Regions from separate parts of the Streptomyces sp. NPDC022910 genome, predicted to be linked through region 1. Evidence: riboswitches for the same ligand, from Rfam matches in the RefSeq annotation. Region 1 holds a riboswitch; each other region holds the start of a gene.
What was found. Region 1 has a riboswitch for cobalamin ahead of ACZ3TS_RS03480 (ribonucleoside-diphosphate reductase subunit alpha). Riboswitches for the same ligand answer to the same signal wherever they lie in the genome.

Region 1 (3,262 bases):
GTCGGCGTCTCCATGAAGAGGTTGAGTGACTGGGCCTGGTCCAGGTACGGAGTACGGGCCGCGGCCATGTCGATCAGGCCGCGTTGCGGGATCTCCCACGCCGTGCGGTACAGGGTCCGTACCTCGGCGGGGATCCAGGCGAAGCCCTGCACCGAGCCGCCCGAGTCGCGCAGCGCCTCACGCGTGCGGGCGTCCCAGACGCCGAGGTCCTTGAGGTCCTGCACCAGGTAGGAGTTGACCTGGAGGAACTCGCCGGACAGCGTCTCGCGCTTGAACAGGTTGGAGACCTGCGGCTCGATGCACTCGTACACGCCTGCGATGGAGGCGATGGTCGCGGTGGGGGCGATCGCGAGGAGCAGCGAGTTGCGCATGCCCACGGCGGCGATCCGTTCCCGCAGGGTCGCCCAGCGCTCCGGCCAGGTCGGCTCGACAGGGTAGTGGTCGGGATGCAGGACCCCCTTGGCCGTACGCGTCTTCCCCCAGGCGGGGAGCGGGCCGTTGCGCTCGGCGAGGTCGGCGGAGGCCTCGTAGGCGGCGAGCATGATGCGCTCGGCGATACGGGTCGAGAGCGCCTTCGCGTCGGCGGAGTCGAAGGGCAGGCGCAGCTTGAAGAAGACGTCCTGCAAGCCCATCGCGCCGAGGCCGACCGGGCGCCACTTGGCGTTGGAACGGCCCGCCTGCTCGGTCGGGTAGAAGTTGATGTCGACCACGCGGTCGAGGAAGGTGACGGCGGTGCGGACCGTGGCGTCCAGCCGCTCCCAGTCGAGGTCGCCGGCCGCCGTGTCGACAAAGGCACCCAGGTTGACCGACCCCAGATTGCAGACAGCCGTCTCCCCGTCGTCCGTGACCTCCAGGATCTCGGTGCAGAGGTTGGAGGAGTGGATGACGTGGCCCGGCTCCGCGGTCTGGTTGGCGGTGCGGTTGGCGGCGTCCTTGAAGGTCATCCAGCCGTTGCCGGTCTGCGCGAGGGTGCGCATCATGCGGCCGTACAGATCGCGGGCCGGGATCGTCTTCTTCGCCAGCCCGGCCGCCTCCGCCCTGCGGTACGCGGCGTCGAACTCCGGGCCCCACAGGTCGACCAGCTCGGGCACGTCGGACGGCGAGAACAGGGACCACTGCTCGTCCGCGTCGACCCTGCGCATGAACTCGTCCGGGATCCAGTGCGCGAGGTTGAGGTTGTGCGTACGGCGGGCGTCCTCGCCGGTGTTGTCCCGCAGCTCCAGGAACTCCTCGATGTCGGAGTGCCAGGTCTCCAGGTAGACCGCGGCCGCGCCCTTGCGCCGGCCGCCCTGGTTCACGGCGGCGACCGAGGCGTCGAGGGTCTTCAGGAAAGGGACGATGCCGTTGGAGTGCCCGTTCGTGCCGCGGATCAGCGAACCGCGCGACCGGATGCGGGAGTACGACAGCCCGATGCCGCCTGCGTGCTTCGAAAGACGGGCGACCTGGTGGTAGCGGTCGTAGAGGGAGTCCAGCTCGTCCTTGGGGGAGTCGAGGAGGTAGCAGGACGACATCTGTGGGTGCCGCGTGCCGGAGTTGAAGAGGGTGGGGGAGGAGGGGAGGTAGTCGAGGCGGCTCATCAGCCCGTAGAGCGCGGCGACTTCGTCGACCGAGCGGGTGGTGTCGTCCTCGGCGAGGCCGCTCGCCACCCGCAGCATGAAGTGCTGGGGCGTCTCGATCACCTTGCGGGTGATCGGGTGCCGGAGCAGGTAGCGGCTGTGCAGCGTGCGCAGGCCGAAGTAGCCGAAACGGTCGTCGGCTGCGGGGTCGACGAGGGCGTCGAGACGGTCGGCGTGCAGCCGTACGAACTCGGCGGTGCGGTCGGCGATGAGTCCCTCGCGGTGTCCGACCGCGACGGACTCGGTGAAGGTGGTGACGCGCTGGGAGGCGGCCTCGGCGCGGATGCCGATCGCCAGCAGGCGGGCGGCCAGCCGCGAGTAGGCGGGGTCCTCCGAGATGAGTCCGGCGGCTGCCTCCGTGGCCAGCTCGCGCAGCTCCTCGGCGATTTCGCAGTCCTCGCGAGCCGACCGGCCGCGCAGCGCGGCGGCGGCGACCCTGCCGGGATCGGCGTCGGGGAGGTCGGCGGTCAGCTCGGTCAGGGTCCGCAGCAGCGCGGCACCGGGGCCGTCGGTCTGCGTCGCCGGGGTGGCTGAAGCCGGGTCGGCTGGCGCGATGGTCACGTGGGACTCTCCCTCGCTCGGCACGGGGCCTGGCGGAGGGCAGAGGCAGCTCACGAGCGCGCGCGGCGTCGCGTCCACCGGCCCATTCCACGAGGCCCGGACGTCAGGCGCCCGGGCCGGACGGCCGGGCGCACTGTCGGCAGGTCCTCGGACTGACGCTCGGACGTGCACGCATGGGCGAACACGCACAAGTACACCGTTGCGGGACAGTTCCGGATTCGCACCGGATTCCCCTGCGGCGACAGCGAGCATGAGCATACATCTTGTGCCGGGCTGCGATGTCACCCCCAGATGTTGTGTCGTGGTGGTGTCAGAGCGTCAACTCGTAGGTGAGGAGAGTGATGTCGTCGAGCTCGGGGAGGGGATTCCAGTCGCGCTCGGGAGTGCGGAGGAAGCCCAGCCGCTCGTAGATGCGGTGGGCGGCGTGCATCGTGCGCTGGGTCGACAGGACGACGCTCATGCAGCCGGCGGTGGCCCGTGCCCGGTCGACACAGGCGCGGACGAGGGCCCCTCCGGCACCGCGGCCGCGAGCCGTGCGGTCGACCGCGAGCATCCGTATCTCGGCCTCCCCCGGGCCGGCGATGTCGGCCATGGGGCCGCCGGCCGGCACGAAGGTCACGCCGCCGAGGACGCGGTCGCCGTCGCTGGCCACCAGCACCTCGGCGGCAGCCGCCCGCCTGGCGACGTCTCTCAGCTCGCCCAGGTACTCGTCGCTCTCGCCGAAGTCGAGGAGGCCGTCCTGGAGGTAGGCCTGGGCGGTGATGTGGCCGAGCGCGTCGTATTCGTCGGGGGTCGCCTGCCGGATCACGATGTCCATGCGGCCGAGTGTGCCGGACGGGTACGACAACGGGCCGCCGGATTTCCTCCGACGGCCCGTGAAGCACCGGTTCCTAGTGGGATGTGCCCGCCGTCGCCGGCGGCAGCTCCACCTGCACCCCGGGGTCGCCCGCGTCCACCGTGTAGTCCTCCGGCCTGGTCTCGTCGACGCCCTCGGGAGCCTTGACCGCCTTCAGGACGAAGGTCAGCACCACCGTGACGACGACGTTCAGTACGAATGCCGTCAGGCCGATGTAGCCGATCTCGCC
Region 2 (3,262 bases), on a different contig from region 1:
ACGGAGAACTGGCCCGTCGGTCGGCGGAGTTGCGCGCCACCCGGCAGGAGCGCATCTTCGACGGGGAGCACGGGCCGGACGTGAGCATCGTGCTGGACGAGGCGGTCGTCCGGCGGGTCATCGGTGGCCCGGGCGTGATGCGGCGGCAGCTGGAACACCTCAAGACGATGTCCCGCCATCCCAGAGTCACCATGCGCGTACTGCCGTTCACGGCCGGCGCGCACTTCAGCATGGGGGCGTCCTTCACCCTGCTGGGCTTCACGGATGGCGACGACCTGCTCTACCTCGAGGGCGCCACCGGCAGCGTGGCCAACCGTGACGACCTCGGCCTCACGGCGCGCTATCAGGAGTGCTTCGAGGACATCAGCAACAAGGCGTACGAGGGTGACCGGATGATCGAACTGATCGACGCGGTCAAGGAGAGTCTCGACAACAGCTGAGGCCCGGGAAGGACGGCCCGGGCAAACAACGGGGAGGGAGACCTATGGCGGTCCTCGGGTTCCTTGAGTGGTGCAGGCAGTTGCGCGCGCTCCGTTTCGTGTCGGCGGGCGACCCGCCCGGATCCGCTCCGGGGCCCGACGCCCCGGACCAGGCACAGCACGTGGTGGACGGTGAGGCGGACAACTCCCAGGGGGAGGACGGAACACGGACGCCGACGACCCGTCTGCTGTTGGGCACGGCATGCGGCAGCGTCCTGCTGTGCAGCATCGCCGTGTCCGCCCGGGTGGCGCCCAGCACCGGGTCGGGCGCCCTGTCCCCCCTGACCACGGCCGTGCTGGGAGCGCTCGGCGCGGCCGCCGTCACCGCCCTCGCGGCGAGCGCAGGCCGGGCCCTGCGCGGCCGCTCGGGAGAGCCGCGCACCCCGGAGATCAGTGGGTCCCCGAGCCCCGCGGACGAACCGTCGCCGCAGCCCGGTCGAGAACGCGGAGACGCTCCGTGACCGGGGTGAGGCCCCACCACAGTCCGGCGCACGTCGCCGCGACGATCGTCACCACCAACCAGACGAGGGCTCGTGCCGTGGATCCCGGCACGAGCAGCGCGGCGAGCGCACCCACGCCCACCGCGAACACCCCCGTGGTCAAGGAGAAGAGCGCCAGCGGGGCCGCCGCCGCCACTGCGGTTCGGGGAGTGTAAGAACCTCCCGTACGCACCGACACTTCCCTGGCCCTGTCCCCCATGGGTCCCTCCCGTCCTCTGGACGGACCTTCAGAAACCGTCCGCTGCCGGGTCCTCGAATCCAGCCAGCAAACCACACCATGCGGTACGGCGAAAGACGAGCACCGGGCCGGTGCGCCGTTTCGAGTCACGCACCAGAATGTGCGCCCCCTCGACGGCCACTTCCACACAGTCGGTGTCGTCACCTCCCGAGTAACTGCTCTTCCGCCACACACGCGCCGACGCCGCCCTGTCGACCACACCGACCTCCGTCTCACCAGTCAGCGCACCGACCCGGCGTCCTCACCGCGACGCTCCCGAGCGCCGTGTCCCACCGCTGCCGCAGGCAACAGAGGCCGGCCACACCAGGTTCGTCTCCCCGCAACGAATCACCCAATGCCGCTCGTCGGCGCTCTCGTTCGTCATGCCGTTTTCGTTCGTACTGCCGTTCCGTAGTCTTCCCAGGTTCCCGGCCCGGAAAGAGCGCAGATAGCGCCGATTCGGACGGCTGACGATATTTCAGCGGTGTGGGGCTCAGCACACCGCAGCTTCGCAGGTCAAGAGCAAGTTGACGGGTGTTCCGGGGGCGTGGTGGACTGCCGGGGCCAGTACGGCGGCAGGAGAGGAAGCCGGTGAGAGTCCGGCGCGGTCCCGCCACTGTCACCGGGGAAGAACTCCCCGGGAGCCAGGAACTCTCGCCGCCGGTCTCGTCGAACCAGGGCGTGGACACCCTGAGTGAGGACATATCGCCATGTGCGGCTGCCGATTGAGGTTCAGTAACCGGGCCCTGCCTGACCCCGCGGTCGGCTGAGCCGATGGGTGCCGATCGCGTCTTCGCGTACGGCGCCGCCGCCGGCCTCCTCGGTGACCACCTGCTCGGCGATCCGCGCCGCGGGCATCCGGTCGCCGCGTTCGGGCGGGCCGCGGGCGCCGTCGAGCGGGTGCTGTGGCGGGACCACCGCGGGTGGGGCGCCCTGCACACCGCCGTGTGCGTGGGCGGTGCCGTGTCCCTCGCGGCGCTCGCCGCCTCCGCCGTACGTCCGTCCCGTACCGCGTCCGTCGCCCTGACCGCGGCCGCCACCTGGTCGGTGGTCGGGGGCACTTCGCTCGCCCGGGAGGCCAGGACTGTCGGGCGCGCCCTCGAAGCCGGAGACGTCGAGGCCGCCCGCGCGCGGCTGCCCCACCTGTGCGGACGGGATCCCCGGGCGCTCGACGCCGACGGGATCGCGCGGGCCGTCGTCGAGTCGGTCGCCGAGAACACCTCGGACGCCGTGGTGGGAGCGCTGGTGTGGGGGGCCGTGGGCGGTGTGCCCGGGCTCGTCGGCTTCCGGGCCGTCAACACACTCGACGCCATGGTCGGCCACAAGTCACCCCGGTACCGGCGGTACGGGTGGGCCTCCGCCCGGCTCGACGACCTCGCGGGCTGGCCGGGGGCACGGCTGACCGCCGCCCTCGCGGCGGCGTCGGGTCCGCATCCGCGGGGAGCCGTGCGTGCCTGGCGTGCGGACGCCGCCCAGCACCCGAGCCCCAACGCCGGGCCCGTGGAAGCCTCGTTCGCCGGGGCTCTCGGGGTGCGGCTGGGCGGGACGCTCTCGTACGGGGGGCGGGTCGAGCACCGGCCGGTGCTGAACGGCGAAGGGCGCGCGGTCCACGTCCAGGACATCGAGCGGGCCGTGCGGCTCTCCCGTCGGGTGACCACGCTCGCGCTCGGCGTCACCGTCGCCGGGCGGCTGTTCACCCGAAGGTTTCTCGCGAAGGGACGTACCTCATGAACGGCGGTCTCCTTGTCGCCGGCACCACCTCCGACGCCGGCAAGAGCGTCGTCACCGCGGGAATCTGCCGCTGGCTGGTGCGGCAGGGCGTCAAGGTCGCCCCCTTCAAGGCACAGAACATGTCCCTCAACTCCTTCGTCACGCGCGAGGGTGCGGAGATAGGGCGCGCCCAGGCCATGCAGGCGCAGGCGTGCCGCGTCGAGCCGACCGCGCTGATGAACCCCGTCCTGCTCAAGCCCGGGGGCGAGCAGAGCAGTCAGGTCGTGCTGTTGGGGAAGCCGGTCGGCGAGCTCAGCGCCCGCGGCTACCACGGCGGGCGGCAGCAGCGGCTCCTG
Region 3 (3,262 bases), on a different contig from region 1:
GGCGAGCTGGGGACGCGCGGGGCCGCCCTGGCCGTGGCACGGATCGTCGGCATAGCCGCCGGCACCTGGTTGCTGATCAACGCGTACTTCGTCGTGAGCGAGCCGCGCACCTGGCTCTCGGGCATCGCGCTGCCGATCACCCAGGGTGCGGTGATCCATGGTCAGGGCCTGGTCGACATCTCGCTCTACTTCACCGACGGCAGCGACCGCCTGAGCTGGTACTCGCATGCCAGCATGCTGCTGGCGGCCGGTCTGCTGGCGGTGTTCGTGCTGTTCGTGCGGCGGCTGGGGCCGGCCGCGACCGTACTGCCCTGGTGCGCGTTCTTCCTGGCCACCCGCTCGCAGGACGGCTACTACCTGCTGATGACGCCGCTGTGGCTGGCGGCCGCCGTCACCGTGCCGCCCAGCGCCTTCACCACCGCCTGGCAGCCCCGGCTGCTGGAAGGACGGCGGGCGGCCCGCATGGTGGTGGCCGCGGCCCTGCTGGCCCCGGCCTTCGTGGCCGTGACCGTGGCGGCGACCGGCAGACCGCCGCTGCACCTGCAGGCTGCCGCCGCCTCCCGGACGTCCGGGGCGGTCAGGACCCTCACGGTCAGCGTGAGCAACACCGGCGACGCTGCTCTCCAACCCCACTTCATGGTGACCACCGGGCAGGGCATGAGCCGGTACTGGAAGGTGCTCGACGGACCCTCGTCCGTCGCCGGTCATGGGACGGCCACCTACCGGATCGAGGCGCCGGGGGGCCGCTTCGGCCTGCCCGACAAGAACACCCGCATCCGGCTGCGTGCCTTCTCCGCGTCACCGATGACGCTGTCGAGCCAGGACATTCATCTGCAACGCGAGCCGGCGCCCTCGAAGTGACCGTCCGTCACGTCACCTGTTTCAGCAGCTCCAGTACCACCGGGTCGATCAGCCGGTAGCGGACGACCCGTCCCTCCTTCTCACCCGCGACCATCTCCGCCGTCCGCAGCAGCCGCAACGCCTGCGAGACGGCCGGGTCGTTCATGCCGGTCGCCACCGCGAGGTCGGAGACCGCGAGCGGTCCGGCCCGGTGCAGGGCGAGCAGCAGAGCGAGCCGGCCGGGGTCGGCGAGCAGGGAGAAGCGGTCGGCCCAGGCACGTACGGCCTCGGGTGCGCCGATGGCCTCGATGGCCTCGCAGACCCGGTGGCCGTCGATGGTGCGCCTGCCGGCGCGGTCGGCGGGGACGAGATGCATGCGGGCATTCTCCCAGGCACCTCTGTGTGATCTTCGATACCTCCGGACACCTGCGCAACTGTGCAGTCTTGCAGGCGTTCCCCGCCCGCCCTAAGGTGGGCGGGCCGTGGTGTTCGGGAAGACCGGTGAAAGCCCCCAGGGGCTCAGGCCGGAGCGGCCCTCGCCACTGTGATCGGGGAGTTCCCGTCCCGTGCCACCCGTCCTCGGGTGGCGCCACTGGTCGAGTGTCGACCGGGAAGGTTGGGGCGGGCGCGGTGATCCGTCAGCCAGGAGACCGGCCACGGCATCTCACGAAGTGATCCACGAGGTGCTGGAGCGTGATCGTAATGACCCTGCCCGATCCTGCGTCCTTTCAGTGGCGGCGCGAGGACACCCTGCGGACCGCCGGACTGCTGGCGGTGATCGCGGCCCTGCACGTCGTGGCGTTCGGGGTACTGTTCCTGCTGGTGGTCCCGGAGCACTACGAAGTCGGTTCCAAGGCGTTCGGGATCGGACTCGGCGTCACCGCCTACACGCTGGGCATGCGGCACGCCTTCGACGCCGACCACATCGCCGCGATCGACAACACCACCCGCAAGCTGATGGCCGACGGCAAGCGGCCGGTGTCCGTGGGCTTCTGGTTCGCGCTCGGGCACTCCAGCGTGGTGGTCGTGCTCGCCGCGCTGATCGCCGGAGGCACCCAGCTCGCCGGACGCCTCATGAACGAGACCTCCGGCACGCACCAGGTGCTCGGGGTGATGGGGACGACGGTCTCGGGCTCCTTCCTCTACCTCATCGCCGCCCTCAACCTGGTCGCCCTCAGGGGCATCCTGCGAGTCTTCCGGGCCATGCGGGCGGGCACGTACGACGAGAAGGAACTCGAACAGCACCTGGATTCCCGGGGGTTCATGAACCGCGTCCTCGGCCGCTTCACCAGGTCCATCAGCCGCCCCGGGCAGATGTTCCCGCTCGGCTTCCTGTTCGGCCTGGGCTTCGACACCGCGACCGAGGTCACGCTGATGGTGATGGCCGGCAGCGGGGCGGCCGCCGGGCTGCCCTGGTACGCGATCCTGTGCCTGCCGTTGCTGTTCGCGGCCGGGATGAGCCTGTTCGACACGCTCGACGGCACGTTCATGAACTTCGCCTATCAGTGGGCCTTCTCGAACCCGGTGCGCAAGGTGTTCTACAACCTCACGATCACCGGTCTGTCGATCGCGGTGGCCTTCGTGATCGGCACCATCGAGCTCGTCGGCGTCCTGCACGACAAGCTGGACCTCGGGGACGCGGTGACGGGCTGGATCGCCGGACTCGACCTCGACAACGTGGGCTTCATCATCGTCGGTCTGTTCGTCGTCGTGTGGGCGGCCGCGCTCGCGTACTGGCGGCTGGCGAGGGTCGAGGAACGGTGGACTCCCCGCCCCGCGGACGGGAGTTGACGCCGACGGGGCGGGGCCCCGGTCACTCGGACGCCGACGTGCGGGTGCGGCCGCGGGCGATCGCGAAGCCGGCGGCGGCCAGGCCCAGGACACCGACGACCAGGCCGGCGATGCCGAGCTCCCGGGCGGTGGAGTCGCTGGTGGCGGCGGCCTTGGTCGTGGAACCGCTCGGCTTCTCCTGCGCCGTGCCGGTGGAGGAGGATGTCGCCGTCGAACCGTTGCCCTCGGCCGCGCCCTCGGCGGTCAGATGGAGGACCGGCGCCGGGTTCTCCGGTTCCTCCGCGCCGTTCTGGGTCTCCTCGATCCAGCGGACGACGTTCCCGTCCGAGTAGGTCTGCAGCGTCTTGAAGGTCAACCGGTCGGTGTTGTCCGGGAGCTGGCCGAAGGCGACGTCGAAGTCCTGGTACTGGCCGTGCCGGATGCGCCCGCCGGTCCAGGTGATCTCCGAGACGGCGTCGGTGATGTTGCCGTCGTCCGTCTTGACCGGTGTCTTGAGCTTGGTGGTGGTCACCTGCGCGGTCCAGCCGTCCTGCGGGCTGACCAGCACGCCCAGGATCGGGTGGTCGGTGGGCAGGAAGACCTGCACCTTGGTGGTCGCGGCGGTGTCCTCCTCGTTGGGGACCCGGAAGGT

Region 2: another riboswitch for cobalamin. It lies ahead of ACZ3TS_RS16170 (cobalamin biosynthesis protein); the one in region 1 lies ahead of ACZ3TS_RS03480 (ribonucleoside-diphosphate reductase subunit alpha).
Region 3: another riboswitch for cobalamin. It lies ahead of nicT (Nickel transporter NicT); the one in region 1 lies ahead of ACZ3TS_RS03480 (ribonucleoside-diphosphate reductase subunit alpha).

Annotation. Positions count from the first base shown of each region.
Region 1 is NZ_JBVHHL010000003.1:23,409-26,670, reverse strand. It holds gene ACZ3TS_RS03480 (ribonucleoside-diphosphate reductase subunit alpha) at 1-2,177, opposite strand, end outside; cobalamin riboswitch at 2,299-2,435, opposite strand; gene ACZ3TS_RS03475 (GNAT family N-acetyltransferase) at 2,488-2,994, opposite strand; gene mctP (monocarboxylate uptake permease MctP) at 3,068-3,262, opposite strand, start outside.
Region 2 is NZ_JBVHHL010000014.1:61,318-64,579, forward strand. It holds gene ACZ3TS_RS16150 (helix-turn-helix domain-containing protein) at 1-440, shown strand, start outside; gene ACZ3TS_RS16155 (hypothetical protein) at 485-940, shown strand; gene ACZ3TS_RS16160 (hypothetical protein) at 937-1,134, shown strand; gene ACZ3TS_RS16165 (DUF397 domain-containing protein) at 1,207-1,416, opposite strand; cobalamin riboswitch at 1,753-1,872, shown strand; gene ACZ3TS_RS16170 (cobalamin biosynthesis protein) at 1,971-2,927, shown strand; gene ACZ3TS_RS16175 (cobyric acid synthase) at 2,924-3,262, shown strand, end outside.
Region 3 is NZ_JBVHHL010000010.1:27,975-31,236, forward strand. It holds gene ACZ3TS_RS12405 (hypothetical protein) at 1-861, shown strand, start outside; gene ACZ3TS_RS12410 (ArsR/SmtB family transcription factor) at 869-1,216, opposite strand; cobalamin riboswitch at 1,307-1,513, shown strand; gene nicT (Nickel transporter NicT) at 1,543-2,631, shown strand; gene ACZ3TS_RS12420 (YcnI family copper-binding membrane protein) at 2,654-3,262, opposite strand, start outside.